2 regions of the Pantoea cypripedii genome follow, and region 1 is predicted to be linked to the other one. Evidence: predicted binding sites of a transcription regulator. Region 1 holds the regulator's gene; the other holds the start of a gene.
The links. The regulator PhoB, encoded in region 1, activates phosphate uptake and scavenging genes when phosphate is short. The targets are predictions, from matches to a motif close to CTGTCATAAAACTGNCNNAT.
Positions count from the first base shown of each region.

Region 2: the regulator PhoB is predicted to act here: its motif matches at 5,471-5,490, upstream of serA (phosphoglycerate dehydrogenase).

Region 1 is NZ_MLJI01000001.1:1,007,797-1,017,793, reverse strand. It holds gene brnQ (branched-chain amino acid transporter carrier protein BrnQ) at 1-86, opposite strand, end outside; gene HA50_RS04545 (cobalamin-independent methionine synthase II family protein) at 490-1,596, opposite strand; gene HA50_RS04540 (PstS family phosphate ABC transporter substrate-binding protein) at 1,772-2,698, opposite strand; gene phoR (phosphate regulon sensor histidine kinase PhoR) at 2,717-4,030, opposite strand; gene phoB (phosphate response regulator transcription factor PhoB) at 4,045-4,734, opposite strand; gene sbcD (exonuclease subunit SbcD) at 5,018-6,235, shown strand; gene HA50_RS04520 (AAA family ATPase) at 6,232-9,780, shown strand; gene HA50_RS04515 (DUF799 domain-containing protein) at 9,841-9,997, opposite strand, start outside.
Region 2 is NZ_MLJI01000001.1:3,476,081-3,486,077, reverse strand. It holds gene HA50_RS16085 (FAD-dependent oxidoreductase) at 1-637, opposite strand, end outside; gene HA50_RS16080 (IclR family transcriptional regulator) at 697-1,395, shown strand; gene HA50_RS16075 (MFS transporter) at 1,382-2,689, opposite strand; gene HA50_RS16070 (oxidative stress defense protein) at 2,908-3,636, shown strand; gene HA50_RS16065 (LysR family transcriptional regulator ArgP) at 3,668-4,573, opposite strand; gene rpiA (ribose-5-phosphate isomerase RpiA) at 4,733-5,392, shown strand; gene serA (phosphoglycerate dehydrogenase) at 5,672-6,910, shown strand; gene HA50_RS16050 (5-formyltetrahydrofolate cyclo-ligase) at 6,963-7,553, opposite strand; RNA gene ssrS (6S RNA) at 7,630-7,813, opposite strand; gene zapA (cell division protein ZapA) at 7,853-8,182, opposite strand; gene HA50_RS16035 (YecA/YgfB family protein) at 8,353-8,934, shown strand; gene pepP (Xaa-Pro aminopeptidase) at 8,986-9,997, shown strand, end outside.

The DNA of each region.
Region 1 (9,997 bases):
AAAATGATGTTTCCTGCGCCGACAAACAGGGCAAACGTCATGAAGCCCAGCGCGAGGATATCCTTCGGGGTTAAACGATATGTCATAAACTTCTGTACTGCCTGTAACTGATGTTGCGGTGGAAGTTGGGTTCGTGTTGTCCCCTGACCGCGCTAAAAACAACGACTTATCAGGCAATGCCAGTGCGTTATGCTCGCCGTATACTCAAAGCGCAGGTGATTTAAACTGCTTTTCTTCTGTTCACAGAGGGATGGATTGACAACGGGCCGTAGTAAAACGTTTATAGCGAAGAAAGGCAATACGGGATCGGAAAACCAGAAGGATATATCACGAATCAGGTAAAAAGCAGTGAATCAGTATAGATAAGGTCGATAACGCATCAGATGATTTGCTGAAACTTTCCACAGCGCGAGAGAAATCCGCGCAAAACCCGCCTTTTACATGCACAAAAGGCGCGATTTACGCGCCTGTTTGCACAACTTTACAGCATCACCACACCTGATTTGCGATGTCGACCACGAGGCGAATTTTTTGCCACTGCTGCTCTTCGCTCAGGCTGTTGCCCTCTTCGGTGGAAGCAAAACCACACTGCGGGCTGAGACAAATCTGCTCCAGGCTGACGAATTGCGCCGCTTCCTGCAAACGCGCTTTCACCTGTGCCGGATCCTCCAGTTCACCGGTTTTGGTGGTAATCAGGCCCAGTACCACCTGCTGATGGCCCGGCTTGATAAAACGCAGCGGCTCAAAACCACCTGAACGCTCGTTGTCATATTCGAGGAAGAAAGCATCGATATTCACACCGCCAAACAGGATTTCAGCCACCGGCTCATAGCCGCCTTCCGAGATCCAGGTGGAACGGAAGTTGCCGCGACAGACATGCAGGCCCACTGTCAGATCCGCCGGTTTACCTTCCAGCGCCGTATTCAGCACCTGAGCGTAGATGTGCGCCAGTTCCTGTGGATCTTCACCACGTTCACGGATCTGCTGTTGCTGATCCATCGAGCACAGGTAAGCCCAGACGGTATCATCCAGTTGCAGATAACGGCAGCCCGCAGCGTAAAACGCCTTGATGGCATCTTTGTAGGTTTGCGCCAGATCGGCGAAATAGTCTTTCAGATCCGGATAGACGGTGGCATCGATCACTTTACGACCACCACGGAAGTGCAGCACACTCGGGCTGGGGATGGTCATCTTCGGCACCGCATCACCGGCAATGCTTTGCAGGAAGCGGAAATGTTCCAGCATCGGGTGATGGGGGTTAAACGCCACTTTGCCGGTCACTTTAACGCCACGCGCTTTGGTCTGCACGCCGTTGAATTGAATGCCCTGCTCGGCTTCGTAACGCTCCACACCCAGCAGGCCGTCAAAGAAGTCGAAGTGCCACCAGGCGCGACGGAATTCACCATCAGTCACCACTTTCAGGCCGTTGGCACGCTGCTGCTCCACCACATGGCGGATGGCATCATCTTCTACCTGACGCAGCTGGGCGGCATCAATCTCACCCTGAGCAAACTGCTCACGCGCCTGCTTGATCGCAGCGGGACGTAGAAAACTGCCGACAGTATCGGCACGGAACGGGGCGGTAACTCGTTGCATGATCACTCCTGGCTAAAGCCGTAAACGCATGGTTGCGTCAGGTAATAATTTCGTCCGGTTATCTTTAGCCATCTGGATGGCTATATGGCCAAGGAGAGTGACATGCTGAGTGAGATTGGGCAAACGAAGAAAATTCAGGTGACATGAAGAAAATTCATGATGCGATGTTCGTTCTTCAATTCCCTTCAATGGCCGCCCGCGCCAGCGCCATCTGGCTATCTGACAGCGGCAGGTAGCCCGCTTCGCTCACGCGGCGCTGCCCCTGTGGCGACAATACCTGATGCAGGAACGCGGATACCAGCGGTGGCAAAGGTTTGCCCGGCGCTTTGTTAACGTAAATATAAAGAGGACGTGACCACGGATAACGTCCGCTGCGAATAGACTCCGCATCGGGCATCACGCTGTCGCCGCTGGCGGTCACCACCGGTAAGGTTTTTACCCCGCTCAGATGAAAACCAAAGCTGGCATAACCGATGCTGTTGGGCGTCGCCGCTACGGCTTGCACCACGGCTGCGGAACCGGGAAATTCGGACACATCGGCACGAAAATCGCCTTTGCACAGCACCTGCTGCTTGAAGAAACCCCAGGTGCCGGAAGCGGAGTTGCGTCCATAACGCTGGATGCTGCGCGTTTCCCAGCCGGGAAGCTTCAGCCCCACATCGCCCCAGCGCTGTGCAGCCTGCGGTGCACCACATAAACGCGTCACCGAAAACAACGCATCGAGCTGCTGCGGTTCGATGTGCGTCAGCGGGTTGTCCTGATTTACCACCACCACCAGCGCATCCATTGCCACCGGCACTGCCAGCGGCGGGTAGCCATAGCGCGTGGTAAACAGCTGACGCTCATCTGCCTGCATTGGCCGGCTCATCGGACCGAGTTGCGCCGCCCCGGCGGCCAGCGCCGTAGGAGCCGTTGACGATCCTGCTGCCTGCACCTGCACATTCACACCGGGTGACTGGCGGCTGAAATCCTCACCCCACAAGGTCATCAGATAACCGAGGGTATCGGAACCCACACTACTCAGATTGCCAGCCAGCATGGTTTGTTGCCCCTGTGCCAGGACAGAGAACGACAGCAAAATGAACAGCAGCAACGATTTCATGCGGGATTTCCGTGACAGTTATTGCGCCACATTCTCCCGTATCCCACTGGCGACAATCAACCTTGCTGGCAGGATAAAGCTGAAGCTCGTCTCCTGATGCGGCACACTGCTGATCTCAAGCCGCGTATTGTGGTGGCCGAGAGCATGTTTCACGATCGCCAGTCCCAGCCCGCTTCCCCCGGTGGCGCGAGAACGTGCTTTATCCACCCGATAAAAACGTTCAGTGAGACGGGGCAGATGTTCAGCACTGATACCCGGCCCGTTATCGCACACCTTAAACTCCGCGCCCTGCTTACTCCGCAGCCAGCTGATATCAATCCGCGTCCCTTCCGGCGTATGGTTCACCGCGTTGTACACCAGATTGGAGATTGCGCTACGCAGTTGCTCATCATTGCCGAGCACTTTGAGGTGCGGGTCAGTGTGGAAGTGAATCTCGTGTCGCCCCTGGCTGAGGGTTTCCGCCTCACGCTGCAACAGCAGCAGCATGGTTGGCACGTCAACCGTCTCTTTCAGATCAATGGCGGGAGCGGCTTCAATGCGCGATAGCGTCAGCAGTTGTTTCACCAGGCTATCCATACGCCGGGTTTGCTCCTGCATGGTTTGCAACGCTTTGTGGCGGGAACGTTCGTTCATTACCGAATCGTTCATCATTTCGAGATAGCCTTGCAGCACGGTGAGCGGCGTGCGCAGTTCATGGCTGACGTTGGCAAAGAAGCTACGCCGTGCGCCTTCCAGCTGGTGCATTTGCGTGACATCACGCGCCACCATCAACCACTGTCCTTCGCTGTAAGGCATCACGCGAAACTCCATGTGATGTTGATTATTCAGCACCAGGGTCAGGGGTTTGTTGAAATCACGCTGGCGAATATAGCGGGAGAACTCAGGATAACGTAGCAGGTTGAGGATGTTCTGGCCGTTATCTTCCGGCCAGCGCAGACCGAGATGCTGCTGCGCCAGACCGTTACACCAGAAAATGGCGCCCTCTTCCGTGGTCAGCACGACCGCATCCGGCAACGATTCCGCACCACTGCGAAAGCGTTTGATCAGATTGCCCAACTCACGGCGGCGGCGGCGGTTGCGCAGCTGCATTTGATACAGGCCGTAAAACAACGGTTCCCAGCTGGCACGCCCGCCGGGTGGCGTCATGGATCGATCAACCCACAGCCAGTGCGACAGCCGCATCAGGTTCCAGAAGTGCCATAACAGCACGCCCAGTACCGTAGCCAGCAGCAGCCAGGGAAGATAACCAAACAGCAAACCGATAATCAGTGCTGGCAGACAAGCCAGCACCAGCTCGGTCAATAATCTCTTCCAGGAGAGTCGTTCCAGCACGGTATAAACTCCGTTTAGTAGCGGGCAGAGAAACGATACCCTGTTCCGCGTACGGTTTGTACCATGCGGTCGTGGCCGGAGACCTCCAGCGCTTTACGTAAACGACGGATATGCACATCGACAGTACGATCTTCGACATACACATTGGTGCCCCAGACATGGTTCAGCAGCTGTTCGCGGCTGTAAACGCGTTCCGGGTGCGTCATAAAGAAGTGCAGTAGTTTATATTCAGTCGGTCCCATTTCCAGCGGCGTGGTTTCTGACATCACGCGGTGCGATGACGGATCCAGGCTCAGTCCCTGCATCTCAATCACCTCTTCCACCGCCATCGGTGAAATACGGCGCATCACCGCTTTGATACGGGCCATCAGTTCTTTGGGGGAGAAAGGTTTGGTGATGTAATCATCCGCGCCCACTTCCAGACCCCGTACGCGATCTTCCTCTTCACCACGCGCCGTCAGCATCATCACCGGGATATCCCGCGTCATGGCTTCACGCTTCAGGTGTTTGATAAACTGGATACCGCTACCACCAGGTAACATCCAGTCCAGCAAAATCAAATCTGGCCAGGGTTCAATCAGCTTCCCTACTGCGCTGTCATAATCTTCTGCCTCAATCGGCTGGTAATCGTTCTGTTCCAGCACGAAACATAACATTTCACGGATGGGAGCTTCGTCTTCCACAACCAAAATGCGCTTAGCCATTATTACTCCTGCTGATATGACGGCTGTCACTGAGATTTGCGGCGTCATTATGCGTCAGTTTTATGACACTTTTATGAAAAAACCAACGGGTAGCCTGGAGTATAAAAACAGAAATGTGACAGCAGAAACAGGATTTTCAGCGGGTAGCATATGAATATGCTTCTCAGGTAACTATTAAGAAAAAATGATTTTTTTCCCAGCGAAAGTGAACGGCTAATACGCATGTCAGTGACAGCCCCATCCGTATATAATCGCCCAACGCGAAATCTGGCAGGGAGCATCCATGCGCATCATTCATACGGCGGACTGGCATCTGGGCCAGTTCTTTTATAGCAAAAGTCGCGCGGCGGAGCATCAGGCCTTTCTCGACTGGCTGCGCCAGCAAATTGAGCTGCATCAGGTGGATGCGCTGATTATCGCCGGTGACCTGTTTGATACCGGCTCCCCCCCGAGTTATGCCCGTGAAATGTTTAACCGCTTTGTAGTGGCCTTACAGGCCAGCGGTTGCCAGCTGATTGTACTGGCCGGTAATCACGATTCAGTGGCGACGCTGAATGAATCCCGTGAGCTGCTTGCCTGCCTGAATACCCAGGTGATCACCAGCGCGACGCCACACGGCGAGCAGCAGATCCTGACGCTGAAACAGCGTGACGGCTCGCCAGGCGCGGTGCTGTGCGCCATCCCTTATCTGCGTCCGCGCGATATTCTGCGCAGCCAGGCCGGACAATCCGGGCGGGAAAAACAGCTTTCGCTGCTGGAAGCCATCGAGCAACATTATCAGCACTGCTTTGCCGCCGCTGAGGCACAGCGTACGGCATTGGGCGGCCAATTGCCGATTATCGCCACCGGGCATCTCACTACCGTGGGGGTGACTAAAAGTGATTCGGTACGCGATATCTATATCGGCACCCTGGATGCCTTCCCGGCCCAGGCCTTTCCCGCCGCGGATTATATCGCCCTCGGCCATATCCATCGTGCACAACGCATTGCCGACAGCGACCATATTCGCTACAGCGGCTCCCCCATCCCGCTGAGTTTTGATGAGCTGGGCCGCGATAAGAGCGTGTTCCTGCTTGATTTCAGCGTGGGCCTCGATACCGTGACACCGCTGACCATTCCCCTGTTTCAGCCCATGCAAATGCTCAAAGGTTCGCTGGCGGAGATTGAACAACAGCTGGCCGCCTTTAAAACTAACGATGCATCACAACCGGTGTGGCTGGACATTGAAATCACCACCCAGGAACATCTCAGCGATTTGCAACGGCGGATTGAGCAACTGACAGAAGGTTTACCGGTGGAAGTGCTACTGGTACGCCGCAGCCGCGAGCAACGTAGCCGCAGCCTCGCCAGGCTGGATAATGAAACCCTGAGTGAATTGCAGGTTGAAGAGGTGTTTGCCCGTCGTCTGGCGCTGGAAGAAGATCTGGATACGGAACAGGCTGCCCGGCTCACCCAACTGTTTCGCACTACCCTTGCCGCGCTGGAGAATCCTTCTGCATGAAAATCCTGACGCTGCGTTTTAAAAACCTCAACGCCCTGCGCGGTGAGTGGTTTATCGATTTTCGTCGTGAGCCTTTTGCCAGCAATGGCCTGTTCGCCATCACCGGTGCCACCGGGGCGGGTAAAACCACCCTGCTGGATGCTATCTGTCTGGCACTTTATCACCAGACACCCCGCCTCGGCGTGTTGTCACAAACCCAGAACGAACTTATCACCCGCGATGCCAGCGAATGTCTGGCCGAGGTGGAGTTTGAAATCAAAGGTGAAGCCTGGCGCGCCTTCTGGAGCCAGAACCGCGCCCGGGGTCAGGCCGATGGCAAATTGCAGGCTCCGCGTGTTGAACTGGCACGCTGCGCTGATAACCAAATCGTCGCCGATAAAGTCGGTGACAAACTCAGGCTGATTGAAAGCTTATCTGGCCTCGACTTCGCCCGATTTACCCGATCGATGATGTTGTCGCAGGGACAATTTGCTGCCTTCCTCAACGCTAAACCCGGCGAACGCGCCGAACTGCTGGAAGAGCTGACCGGCACCGAGATCTATGGACAAATCTCGATGCAGATTTTTGAGCGTTACAAAACCGCGCGCACCGATCTGGATACCCTGCGCGCCCGTGCCGGTGGCATGGTGCTGCTGGATGACGCCCGGCGGGCAGAGCTGACCACGCAACTGGAACAACTCAGCGCCAGCGAACTGGCGCTCAACCAGCAGCTAACCGCCACCCAGCAACAGCAGCAGTGGTTAACTCAGTCCCGGCAATTGGGCAATGAGCAGCAGCAGGCGCAACAGGCGCTGCAAAACGCAGAAAGTGCCTGGCAGCAGGCGGAACCGGAACGCCAGCGACTGGCACGCGCCGAACCGGCGGAAAAACTGCGCGATAAGCTGCAACAGCGGGAACAGTTGCGCCAGGAACTGGCGGCACTGACGCAGCAATCACAGCAGTTACTGGAGCAGCAGCAACAGGCGCTCGGCGCTCAGCAGCAGGGTGAAGTGCGTTATCAGGCGGCTCAGCAAGCGCGAGATCAGGCGCAGGCCGGACAACAGCAACTGGAAACCTTGCTGACAGAGCAGGTCATCCCGCTTGATCAACAAATCGCCACCCTGCAACAGCAGATCACCGAGCAACAACGTCAGCTAGCCCAGCAGCAACAGCTGCTGCAACAAAGCGCAACCGCACTCAGCCAGCAGCAACAGGAGAGTGAACGCTTACAACAGATCTGGGATGAGCAGCAGCAGTGGCGAGCTGCACAGGCTGGTGTCGCCGACTGGGGCGAGCATCTGTCGCGCTGGCAATCTGACATTGCGCGACTGGATGAGCGCGAGCAGGCAATCGCCCAGTTGAGCAACCAGCAGCAGCAGCAGCGACAGCAGCTCGACCAGCTACAGCAAGCCTTCTCTGCCCGCCAGCATGCGGCGCAGCCAGTGGCAGAGCTGGGGACACAACATGATATCAGTCAGGTGCGTGATGCGCTGACACAGCATCAGGCACAGCGTGCATCCCGTCAGCAGCTATCCTTGCTGGCTGCGCAGTGGCGTTCGCTCCAGCCACAACAGCAACAACGCCAGCAGAAACTGCACGCGTTAACCCAGCAATATCACGCGGAAGAACAGGTTTTACAGGCGCTGCGCGAGGAGTGGAAGCGCATCAATCAAGCGCGAATTGATGTGCAGAAAATCTGTGATTTGGAACTCGCTATCGCCCGGCTGGCGGATGAACGCGCCCGGTTACAGCCGGACCAACCCTGCCCGCTGTGCGGCTCCTGTCAGCATCCGGCTATCGAAGAATATCGGCAGCTGGAACCCGGTGAAAATCAGCAGCGGCTTGTCGCACTGCAAACTCAGGAAACTCAGTTAAAGGAATCCGGCACCGCTAAAGGTGAGCAACAACGCCTGTCGCTGCTGCAACAGCAGGCGTTGCAGCAGGAACTCAAGGATATCGGGCAGCAAATCACCACCTTGACTGAGCAGTGGCAACGACTGATCGGTGAGTTGGCGCTCACCTTTGCGTTGGAGCAGCAGGATGAAGTTACCTGCTGGCAACAGCAGCAGGATCAGCAGGAAAACCAGCTACGGGAATGGCTGGAACATCTGCAACAGCAGCAGCTGGCGCAGCAGCAGATTACCAGCGTCCAGCAGACATTGAACGATCTCAGCCAGCGCAGCGAAACTGAGCGCGCGGCCTGGCAGCAATTAAGCCAGCAACTTGAACAGCAGCTGGCACCGCATCAACTCACCCTGCCCGCCCGTGATAGCCGCGCCAGCTGGCTGGCGGCGTTGCAACAGCGCTGGCAAAAATGGCAGGAGAGTGAGCGGTTACTCACTACCCTGCAACCGCAGCGCGCCACAGCCGACAGTGAATACCATAACCTGCAACAAAACCATGCGCGTGAACAACAGCGGCTGGACACCCTGCAACAAGGACTGAGCGGGCTACAGCAGCAACGGACAGAACAGCAGCAGCAACGCCAGCAGCTGTTTGGCGATCGTCAGGTACAGGCCGAGCGCCAGGCGCAGCAGCAATTGATGCAGCAGTGTGAACGGGAGCTGGCGCAGCAGTTGCAGGCCTGGCAGCAGGCACAAAGCACGCTGCATAGCCTGAATGGGCAACGAGCGCAAATCGACCAGCAACAGCAAACGCTGAGCACGCGGGTACAGGACGCCGAAAGCACCTTCCTCAGTGCATTGCAGAAAAGTGATTTCGCCGACGAGTCGGCACTGCGGGCAGCGCTGCTCGACGAGCATCAGGCGCTGCAACTGCGTCAGCATTTACAGGCGCTGGAGCAACAACGGCAGCAGCAAATTACCCTGACCCAGCAGCTGGAACAGCGGCTAAGCGCGCACCAGCAGCAGCGCCCGGCAGCGCTGAGCGATGAGATGGCGGCGGATATTGATGCGAGGCTTGAAAACCTGCGTATGGCGCTGCGCGACAATGCCCGCCATCAGGGCGAGGCACAGCAACAATTGCAAAGTGACGCCAATCTGCGTCAGCAGCAGCATTCCCTGTTGAGCCAAATCAGCGACAACGAAGCAGAGCTGCAACAGTGGAGCCAGCTCAATGAGTTAATTGGCTCAGCCAAGGGTGACAAATTCCGCCGTTTCGCGCAGGGTCTGACGCTCGATCATCTGGTGTGGCTGGCGAATCGTCAGCTCGATCGTCTGCATGGCCGTTATTTGCTGCAACGCCGCGCCAGCGATGAGCTGGAGCTGGATGTGGTGGATACCTGGCAGGCCGATGCCACCCGCGATACCCGTACCCTGTCAGGCGGCGAGAGTTTTCTGGTGAGTCTGGCACTGGCGCTGGCCCTGTCCGATCTGGTCAGCCATAAAACGCGCATTGAATCGTTATTTCTCGATGAAGGCTTCGGCACGCTGGATGCCGAGACGCTGGATGCCGCGCTCGATGCGCTGGATGCGCTAAATGCCAGTGGCAAAACCATCGGCGTGATCAGCCATGTGGAAGCGATGAAAGAACGCATTCCAGTGCAGATCAAGGTGCGTAAGATGAACGGGCTGGGTTACAGCAAGCTGGAGTTGCCAGGGGAATAAGCCGTCGCGACGTGATTTTCGTGTGGAAGGGAGCGGTTACCCCGCTCCCTTTGCGATCACTTAACGCGCTGCCGTTACCGGACGACGCGGTCCCGCCAGCAGGCCGCCATCTTCGTTTTGCGCCAGCAAACGTGCGCTGGTCACACCAGCAATGGTGTGCGCTTTATCGGTGACATTATTGGCGATTTGTTTCACCGCCGCCGACACCAGGATGCCG
Region 2 (9,997 bases), 2.5 Mb from region 1:
CCGGCTGTGTGGTGCGTTTGGTGTAGAAGTAAATCGAGTGACCGAGTTTATGGCCGAAATGTTCGCCGGGAGCCATCTTCTCACCGAATTCTTCCACCGATTCGGCCCCGACGCGATGCGCCGCCCCGGCCAGATAGCCGAGTACACCGTCACCGCTGGCATCGATAAACTGCCGGGCGCTGACAAAATAGCGCGTCTGGTTGATGGCGTTGAAGGCGTGCACCGCCTCAATTTGCCGTCCTGACTTTTCGATCTCGCTGACCGTGGTGTTGAGCAACAAGGTCAGGCCGGGTTGTGCCTGCACCAAATCCAGCAGCACCATATCGAACAGCACCGGGTTGCCTTCTTTATTACGCCACAGATTCTCCTCCATGATCTCGCCCATTATGCCGCCTTCCCGCGCCCAGCGATTGTTGTTACCCATGTGCGAGGTCGCACCATTGGCCCACAGGCGAACCTCACTGGAGGCATTGCCGCCCAGCACCGGGCGATCCTGGATCAACACCACCTGCAAGCCATCACGCGCAGCAGCCAGCGCTGCGCAAACGCCTGCCAGGCCGCCGCCAGCAATCAATACATCGGCTTGCAATGTCTGCTGTGGGAACGCACGGGCAGGCTGAGAAGAGAAGATTTGCATCATTTCATTCCTGTAGCTCTGAAGCTAAGATTAAATTTTTGACCGCCACAGGGTGACTTATGTCTTCTCAACCCAATCAAAGCCTGATTGACGGTATTCGCTGTCTGCAATATCTGGTCTCCAGTGGCAAAGCCGTTGGCTGTCGCGAGTTGGCGCGCCAGATGGGGATGAACAGCACGCGGGTAAACCGCCTGCTGATGACCATGGCCGCCATCGGCCTGACGATGCAGGACGAACATCGTCGCTATTTGCCCGGACCGGGTGTTCACGCACTGGCGGCGCAGGCGATTCGGGGTTCGTCGTTGTTTGCCCAGGCGCTGCCGCAGCTGGAAGCGCACGCACCGCGTGACATCGTGGTGGCATTGGGCGTGCTGTGGGAGGACCAGGTGATCTATATCTGGCACTCGGAGCCTGGCGAGCGCACCAGCACCAGCCAGGCGCTGGCGGGATTCCATATGCTGCCTGCCTGGCAGTCGGTGATTGGTGTCTCGCTGCTGGCGGCGGAAAGCGACGAAGCGCTGCGACCGCGTTTCAGTGATGAGCAATGGACGCAGCTGGCCCCGTTGCTGGCACGTAAACGGTCGCAGGATTACCTTATCTGGCATCGTGATGATGGCGAAGTGAGCATGGCGCAGCCGATTAACAACAACCGTGCGGCACTGGCTTTTGCCAAAATCTGGCAGACGGATGAAGCGCATCTCAGCCAGCGGCTGGCGCAGTTGCAGGCGCTGGCCCAGCGTATGATCAGTGCGCGCTGACATGGTCAATTTTCCCGACGATAAACAGATAGCTGGCGATACCGATGGCAGCCAGCACGGCGATAAAGGCCAGCGCCGGGGCAAAATTATCGCCATCAATTAACGCGCCAATGGCAATTGGCACCACAATCGAGGAAAGCGCACCGGTAAAGTTGAATACCCCTCCGGCGAGGCCAATCAAATGACGGGGGGCTAACGCGGTGACAAACACCCAGGTGATGGTGGCCAGGCCATTGCCAAAGAAGGCGACGGACATAAACAGTATGATCAGGCTCGCGTTGTCGGTGTAATTGGCCCCAAGGATAAACAGCGTCAGAAACAGCCCGAGGATCACCGGCAGTTTACGCGCCACGCTGGCAGAAACGCCGCGCCGCATCATGCGGTCGGAGGCGAATCCCGCCAGCAACACGCCGCAAAAGGCCGCAAAGTAGGGCACCGCCGCCACGTAGCCGCTCTTAATAAATCCCATATGGCGATATTCCACCAGGTAGGTCGGGAACCAGGTAAGAAAGAACCAGAAGGTGGCGGAGATGGTGAACTGGCCGATATAAATACCCACCAGTTTGCGGCTGCGAAACATTTGCGCCAGATCCTGCCAGCGGGCGCGCGGCTGGCTGGCATTTTGACGGCTTTCCAGCAGCGCGCCATTGCTGCGCAGATAATTCAATTCGGCATCCGAGACGCCTTTATGTTCCGTCGGTTCACGATAAAGCAGATACCACACCAGCGCCCAGATCATGCCTGCCACGCCGGTTATCAGAAACAATCCGCGCCAGCCAAACGCATCCTGCACATGGAACAACAGTGGCGTCATACAGGCGAGGCCGACAAACTGCGCCGAGGAATAAATACCAATGGCGGTGGCGCGTTCCTGTTCCGGGAACCAGCTGGAAATCACCCGGTTATTGGCAGGCATCACTGGCGCTTCAAACGCACCGACGCCAAGACGCAAACCAAACAGCGCGAGGAAGCCTCCGGCAAAGGCATGTAGCGTTGTCACCAGTGACCAGAGAAATAGCCCGACGCCGTATACCAGCCGTGCGCCGAGACGATCAATCAGAAAACCGCCGGGGATCTGCAATGCGGCGTAAATCCAGCCAAAGGCAGAGAAGATCAGCCCCATTTCCAGCGGAGTGAAATGCAGTTCGCCCACTATCGCAGTGGCGGCGACGGACAAATTGGTGCGATCCATGTAATTGATGATGATGTTGATAAACACCAGACCCAGCATCAGAAAGCGGGTGCGTCCGGCGCGGATGCCTGCGGTCGTCTGGGCTATTGGCTGCTCTGTCATCGTGAAACTCTCCTGGAGGTCAGAGTGTTTCTTTAATAGAAACACTTGTGCAGAAATTCAGCGAATAAACATCGGTTATTTTGTGATCGCGGAGACGATAAAACAGCAGAGTGCCCGAACTTTTAGCAGAATCAAAACTCAGACCATCACGCATGGTAATGTGTAGCGGGCTTCGCCATAGTGGCGGCCTTAGAACTGACCCTTCAAGGAGGACTTCCGTGAAACTGAAAGCACTGGCGCTGGCCGCCGTAATGAGCGCAGGCGCATTGCCTGGTATGGTTCTGGCAGGTGAATTGCCGAACGGACCGCATGTGGTCACCTCAGGACAGGCCAGCGTGGAGGCCCGTCCGGATATCGCTACCCTTTCGATTGTGGTGAATGTTTCATCGAAAGATGCGGCAGATGCGAAAAAACAAGCCGACAGCCGTGTCGCGCAATATTTTGATTTCCTGCAAAAAAATGGCATCGAGAAGAAAGATATTGATGCCGCTAATCTCAGCACCCAGCCAGAGTACGATTACACCAAAGAGGGTAAATCGGTGCTGAAAGGCTATCGCGCGGTGCGTCAGGTGCAGGTGACGTTGCGTCAGCTGGAGAAGCTAAATGAATTGCTGGATGGCGCGCTGAAATCCGGCCTGAACGAAATCCGTGCCGTGGACCTCGGTGTGGCCCACCCGGAAACCTATAAAGATCAGGCGCGTAAAGCGGCAATCGCCAATGCGACGCAGCAGGCGGCGGCGCTGGCAGAAGGCTTTAACGCCAAACTGGGTCCGGTGTATAGCATCCGTTATCACGTTGCTAACTACCAGCCGATGCCAATGGCGCGCATGTTTAAAGCCTCAGCCGCCGAAGCGGATACCTCAGCCCAGCAGACCTATGAGCAGCAGAGCATTCACTTTGACGATCAGGTGGATGTGGTGTTCGATATCAAACCGAACGCACAGTAAGAAGAAGGGGCGCTGCGGCGCCCCTGTTAGCTTATGCGGCCAGGTCGTCCTGGCGCAGTACGCGATGTCCGTGCGCAATCAGCGCGTCAGTCACGCGACGCATCAGACGGCTTTCCGGCGCGAAACGGTGCCAGTACAGCATCCGGCGCTGGTACAGACCGGGCGTCAAATCAACCAAATCCCCGCTCGCCAGCTCGCGCTCAATTTGCAGATGCGGGATCATACAGCAGGTCGAACCCTGGCGTGCCAGCTGCACGAAGGCTTCGGATGAGTTAACGATATGGCAGGGCACGCTGCCCGGCGACAGATCGAAATTCTGCTGCAAAAAAGCCTGATGCATATCATCCAGATGGTCAAAGGCGATAGCCGGTGCTTTCAGCAACGCGGAGCGGGTCACGCCATTGGGAAAGTAGCGGTCAGCAAATTCAGGTGAGGCCACGAACAGATAATCAAGCGCGCCCAACTGATCAACCAGGCAGCTCGGCAACGGCTGCGGCTGAATACTCACTGCGCCTACCACTTCGCCGCGACGTAAACGCTCCTGGGTGCGGGTTTCATCCTCAACCTGGATATTCAGGCGCACTGGCGAATCCGCCAGCACATCCTTCAGCGCGGGCAGCAACCAGGTTGCCAGACTGTCGGCGTTCACCGCCAGCGATAACAGCAGCGGCGTAGTGCCACCATTTTCATCACCCAGCCATTCTTCTTCCAGCAGCTCCACCTGATGTAATAACGCCAGCAGCTTCTGCCCCTGCTCAGTCGGACGCGGCGGCACGGTTCGTACCAGCAGCGGCTGGCCGAATAAATTCTCCAGCTGTTTAATACGCTGCGATACCGCCGATTGCGTAATGCAAAGTTTCTGCGCGGCGCGCTCAAAGCCGCGCTCACGAATCACAGCATCCAGCGCCTGAAGCGTTCGATAATCCGGGCGTTTCATTATTGTTCTCTCTCGTTCAGGGTGGAGGTTACTATGCCACAAAAACACAAAAGATGGTTTTTGTGGACTGAGTTACAAAGCTTTTAACGACCGCGCTTTTTTATGCCGCCTTGTTTTATACTACGCGCACCTCGTTGTCGCACAGGTTTTAAACATACCATGACCCAGGATGAACTGAAAAAAGCGGTAGGTTGGGCAGCACTGCAATATGTGCAGCCGGGCACCATTGTTGGCGTTGGCACCGGTTCAACCGCCGCCCACTTTATTGATGCTTTAGGCTCGATTAAGCATCAAATCGAGGGTGCGGTTTCCAGCTCGGAGGCCTCCACGCAGAAGCTGAAATCCCTTGGCATTCACGTATTTGATCTGAATGAAGTGGACTCGCTGTCGGTTTACGTTGATGGCGCTGATGAGATCAATCCACAGATGCAAATGATCAAAGGCGGCGGTGCCGCGCTGACGCGTGAGAAAATTGTCTCGGCGGTGGCCGAGAAATTTATCTGCATTGCGGATGCGTCGAAAGAAGTGGATGTGCTGGGCCACTTCCCGCTGCCGGTCGAAGTGATTCCTATGGCGCGTTCTTATGTGGCGCGTGAACTGGTGAAGCTCGGCGGCTTGCCGGAATACCGCCAGAACGTGCTGACTGATAACGGCAACATTATTCTCGACGTGCATAATCTTCGCATTCTCGACCCGATCGCGCTGGAAAAAGCCATCAACGCGCTGCCTGGCGTGGTGACCGTCGGGTTATTTGCGGCGCGTGGTGCGGATATCGCCCTGATCGGCACTGCCGATGGCGTAAAAACCATCAAAAAATGATCTGTCCGGCGCTCTCATCGCGCCGCTTATTTCCGTACGCAAAACATCTTTTCTTCGTATGCTGAAATTCGGTGACTTATGTCACAAAACAGTCATCAACAGCAGGTTCATTCTTCGCTCCGGGCGCATATCCCGATTTTGTACGGAATTGTGCTGCCCCAGCACTGACGCGTGCTGGGGCGGAGGCAATCGATTGTCTTGCTGCAATCGAATTTTTTGATATTTTGACAGAAGGCTGGCTTATGGCAGCCCTCGTTGAATTCTGAATAGGGTCGGGAAATGGCAGAGTTATCACTGGAAAAAGACAAGATTAAGTTCCTGCTGGTGGAAGGTGTCCATCAGAGCGCGCTGGATAATCTGCGTGCGGCAGGTTACACCAACATCGAATTCCACAAAGGTGCACTGGATGCGGAGACGCTGAAGTCCTCCATCCGCGATGCGCACTTCATTGGTATCCGTTCCCGTACCCAACTGACCGAAGAGATTTTTGCTGCGGCTGAGAAACTGGTCGCGGTAGGCTGCTTCTGTATCGGCACCAATCAGGTCAACCTGAATGCGGCGGCGAAACGTGGCGTGCCGGTGTTCAACGCTCCGTTCTCCAACACCCGTTCGGTGGCGGAGCTGGTGATTGGCGAAATGCTGCTGATGCTGCGTGGCATCCCGGAAGCGAACGCCAAAGCACATCGCGGTATCTGGAATAAAATTGCGTCGGGTTCTTACGAAGCGCGTGGCAAAAAGCTGGGCATCATTGGCTATGGCCACATCGGCATGCAGCTGGGCGTGCTGGCTGAGAGCCTCGGCATGCACGTGTTCTTCTACGATATCGAGAGCAAGCTGCCGCTGGGCAATGCGACCCAGGTGCGCCATCTGTCTGACCTGCTCAACATGAGCGATGTGGTCAGCCTGCATGTGCCAGAAACCCCGTCCACACAGAATATGATTAGCGCTGCTGAGCTGGCAATGATGAAGCCGGGTGCGCTGCTGATTAACGCCGCACGTGGTACGGTGATTGATATTCCGGCATTGTGCGAAGCCTTGTCGAACAAACACCTGGCGGGCGCGGCAATTGACGTGTTCCCGACTGAACCAGCGACCAACAGCGATCCGTTCAACTCACCGCTGTGTGAATTTGATAACGTGATTCTGACGCCGCATATCGGTGGTTCGACTCAGGAAGCGCAGGAAAACATCGGCCTGGAAGTGTCTGGCAAGCTGGCGAAGTATTCGGACAACGGTTCTACGCTGTCTGCGGTGAATTTCCCGGAAGTCTCACTGCCGATGCATGCTGCCAGCGCCAGTCGTCTGCTGCACATCCACGAAAACCGTCCGGGCGTGCTGACCGCTATCAACCAGATTTTTGCTGAGCAGGGCATCAACATTGCCGCCCAGTATCTGCAAACGTCTCCACTGATGGGTTATGTGGTTATCGATATCGACGCAGAGCAGGATGTAGCGGACAAAGCGCTGCAACTGATGAAGGCGATTCCGGGCACCATCCGCGCACGTCTGCTGTACTGATTTAACATCGCGCCGCGGCATGTATTTGTAGCGGCGCGATTTATCGCGCAAATCACCACTGCCACAGCTTTGACGGTGTAATCACCGCAGGCAAAGGCACATCCCATGCCGCTACCGGCAACGCTTCCACGCGCTGGCAATCATGCGCTATCCCGATGGGCAAAACTCGATGCTGCTGCCAGTTTTGCAGGGTACGATCGTAAAATCCTCCCCCCATACCCAGACGCTGACCGTTATGGTCGAACGCCACTAACGGCACCATAATCACGTCCAGTTGATCGAGCGTTGCCATGCGGGTGATATCCAGCGGTGGCTCGGGGATACGCAATTTATTCGGGCTAAGCGGGGTGTCTGGCGTATAACGCAGGAAGATCAGATTACCGGGGGCAAAGGGGTGCAGCACCGGCAGATACACCTGTTTTTTCTGTTGCCAGAGTTTCGCGATGAGCGGACGGGTATTCAGTTCGCCATCCACGGAAAGGAACACTGCGATGCGTTCGGCATTGGCAATCGGGGCAAAATTGATGGCGTGTTCAGCCAGCAAATCAGCTGCCTGTTCCTGCTGTTCTGCCGTGAGATTACGACGCAAATGGCGGACGTGTTGACGAATGTCTTGTCGGTCGCGTAGTGAGGGTTCAGACATGATATCCCCGGCAATGTCGGCTGTTGCCAGCCACTATATCACGCGTACCGGGGGATTACAGATGTGGAACTAAGTGGAGATCTCCGAGATGCCGCCGTAGGCTGTAACCCTTGAACCCTTGGTTCAAGGTGAATGTGCCGTCGCAACTATCAGGCTTCTCGGACGGACCGAGCATGCTCACAAGTTACGGAGCGCCACATTCTGTGGTAATGAAATATCGGCTCAGGGGACTGGCCCACATGCAAACATCTCAGAGAAAATTTACTTCACCGTTACTGTATCACGATAACCATGAAGTGTTATTCAAACTTTGTGCCCTGGCGATCAGTTATGCGACCTTGCTCAACTAATGCTTGTTCAATGGTCTGCTGCAGCATACGGATACGTTGTTCCATATTGGCTGCGTAGTCGCGCGTTTTACCTTTCTCTTGTGCCAGCTCGTGGCAAATGTTTAACGCGGCGATGAACACCAGCTGCTCTGTATTTGTGACTCTAGTGCGAACTTTTAAATCTTGCAACCGTTGATTGAGGTCCTCAGCTGCCAGATTCAGCGCATCTTGCTGTTCAGGCGGACAATTCACTCTCAATGAACGACCAAAAATCTGAATATCTACCGGTTGTGCAGACATGCCACCTTCCTGACTGATTACTTCGCCCGCATCTCCCTTAGCAGTCAATGGCTTGGGAGGTGCGCAACTATATAGACCCGCGTGATAAGTTACAACCCCTTTTCTGGAAACCCTGAGGCACCTGGTGGTAGCATAACACGAACTTATTCTGCCAACGACGACGAAAGCTTATGTCTTTACAGAACGCAACGCCCACTTACAACGCGCTGGCTACAGCGCTTTCCCAGCAGGGCGTGGGAATGACCCCGGCCGAAATGCACGGCCTGATTTGCGGCATCCTTTGTGGCGGCAACCAGGATAACAGCTGGAAGACGCTGGTGCACGATCTCACCAACGAAGGCATGGCTTTTTCGCAAAGCCTGTCACAGCCGTTACAGGCGTTACATGAAAGCCTGACCAGTACGCTGGATGAAGAAGGCTTCCTGTTTCAGCTGATGCTGCCTGACGATGATGACATTACGGTGTTCGATCGTGCCGATGCACTGGCAGGATGGGTAAACCATTTCCTGCTCGGCCTGGGTGTGACGCAACCGAAACTGGACAAAGTCACGGGCGAAACCGGTGAAGCGATTGATGACCTGCGCACCATCGCTCAACTGGGCTATGACGAAGATGAAGATCAGGAAGAACTCGAACAATCACTGGAAGAGGTGATTGAATACGTGCGTGTTGCCGCATTGCTGTGCCACGACACCTTCAACCAGCCGCAGCCACCCACTGCACCTGAAGTGAAGAAGCCAACGCTACACTAAGCGCGTCATTCCGGGTACTACCGTGCCCGCTTTTCAACAGGGAGTGCAAACATGATTACACTGGAAACCTTCCAGCAACGTCGTCAGGCGCTGATTGCCCGTATGGCGCCCGGTAGTGCCGCATTAATTTTTGCCGCGCCTGAAGTGACGCGCAGCAACGATAGCGAGTATTCCTTCCGCCAGAACAGCGATTTCTGGTATTTCACCGGCTTTAACGAGCCGCAGGCGTTGCTGGTGCTGATCAAAAGCGACGACACCCACAATCACAGCGTGCTGTTCAACCGCGTACGCGACCTCACCGCAGAAATCTGGTTTGGCCGTCGCCTTGGGCAGGAAGCGGCACCGGCGAAACTCGGTGTCGATCGCGCATTGCCGTGGGATGACATCGGTGAACAGCTGTATCAACTGCTGAATGGTCTTGATGTGGTATACCACGCGCAGGGGCTGTATGCCGAAGCTGACACGCTGGTATTCGGTGCGCTGGAGAAACTGCGTCGCGGCTTCCGTCAGAACCTGAGCGCCCCGGCTACCGTCACTGACTGGCGTCCGTGGGTACATGAGATGCGCCTGTTTAAAGGGCCGGAAGAGATTGCCATCCTGCGCCGCGCCGGTGAAATCAGCGCACTGGCGCATACCCGTGCGATGCAGGCTTGCCGTCCGGGGATGTTTGAATATCAGCTGGAAGGCGAAATCCACCACGAATTCAATCGCCATGGCGCACGTTTTCCTTCCTACAACACCATCGTCGGTTCCGGCGAAAACGGCTGCATCCTGCATTACACCGAAAACGAGTGTGAGATGCGTGATGGCGATTTGGTGCTGATCGATGCAGGTTGTGAATTTCACGGTTATGCCGGTGACATCACCCGTACTTTCCCGGTGAACGGTAAATTCAGCGAGCCACAGCGTGCCATTTACGACATCGTGCTGGCCTCGTTGTACAAAGCGCTGACGCTGTTCCGCCCAGGCATCAGCATCCATGATGTGAACGAGGAAGTGGTACGCATTATGGTGACTGGCCTGGTTGAACTGGGTGTGATGGAAGGCGAAGTGGACGCACTGA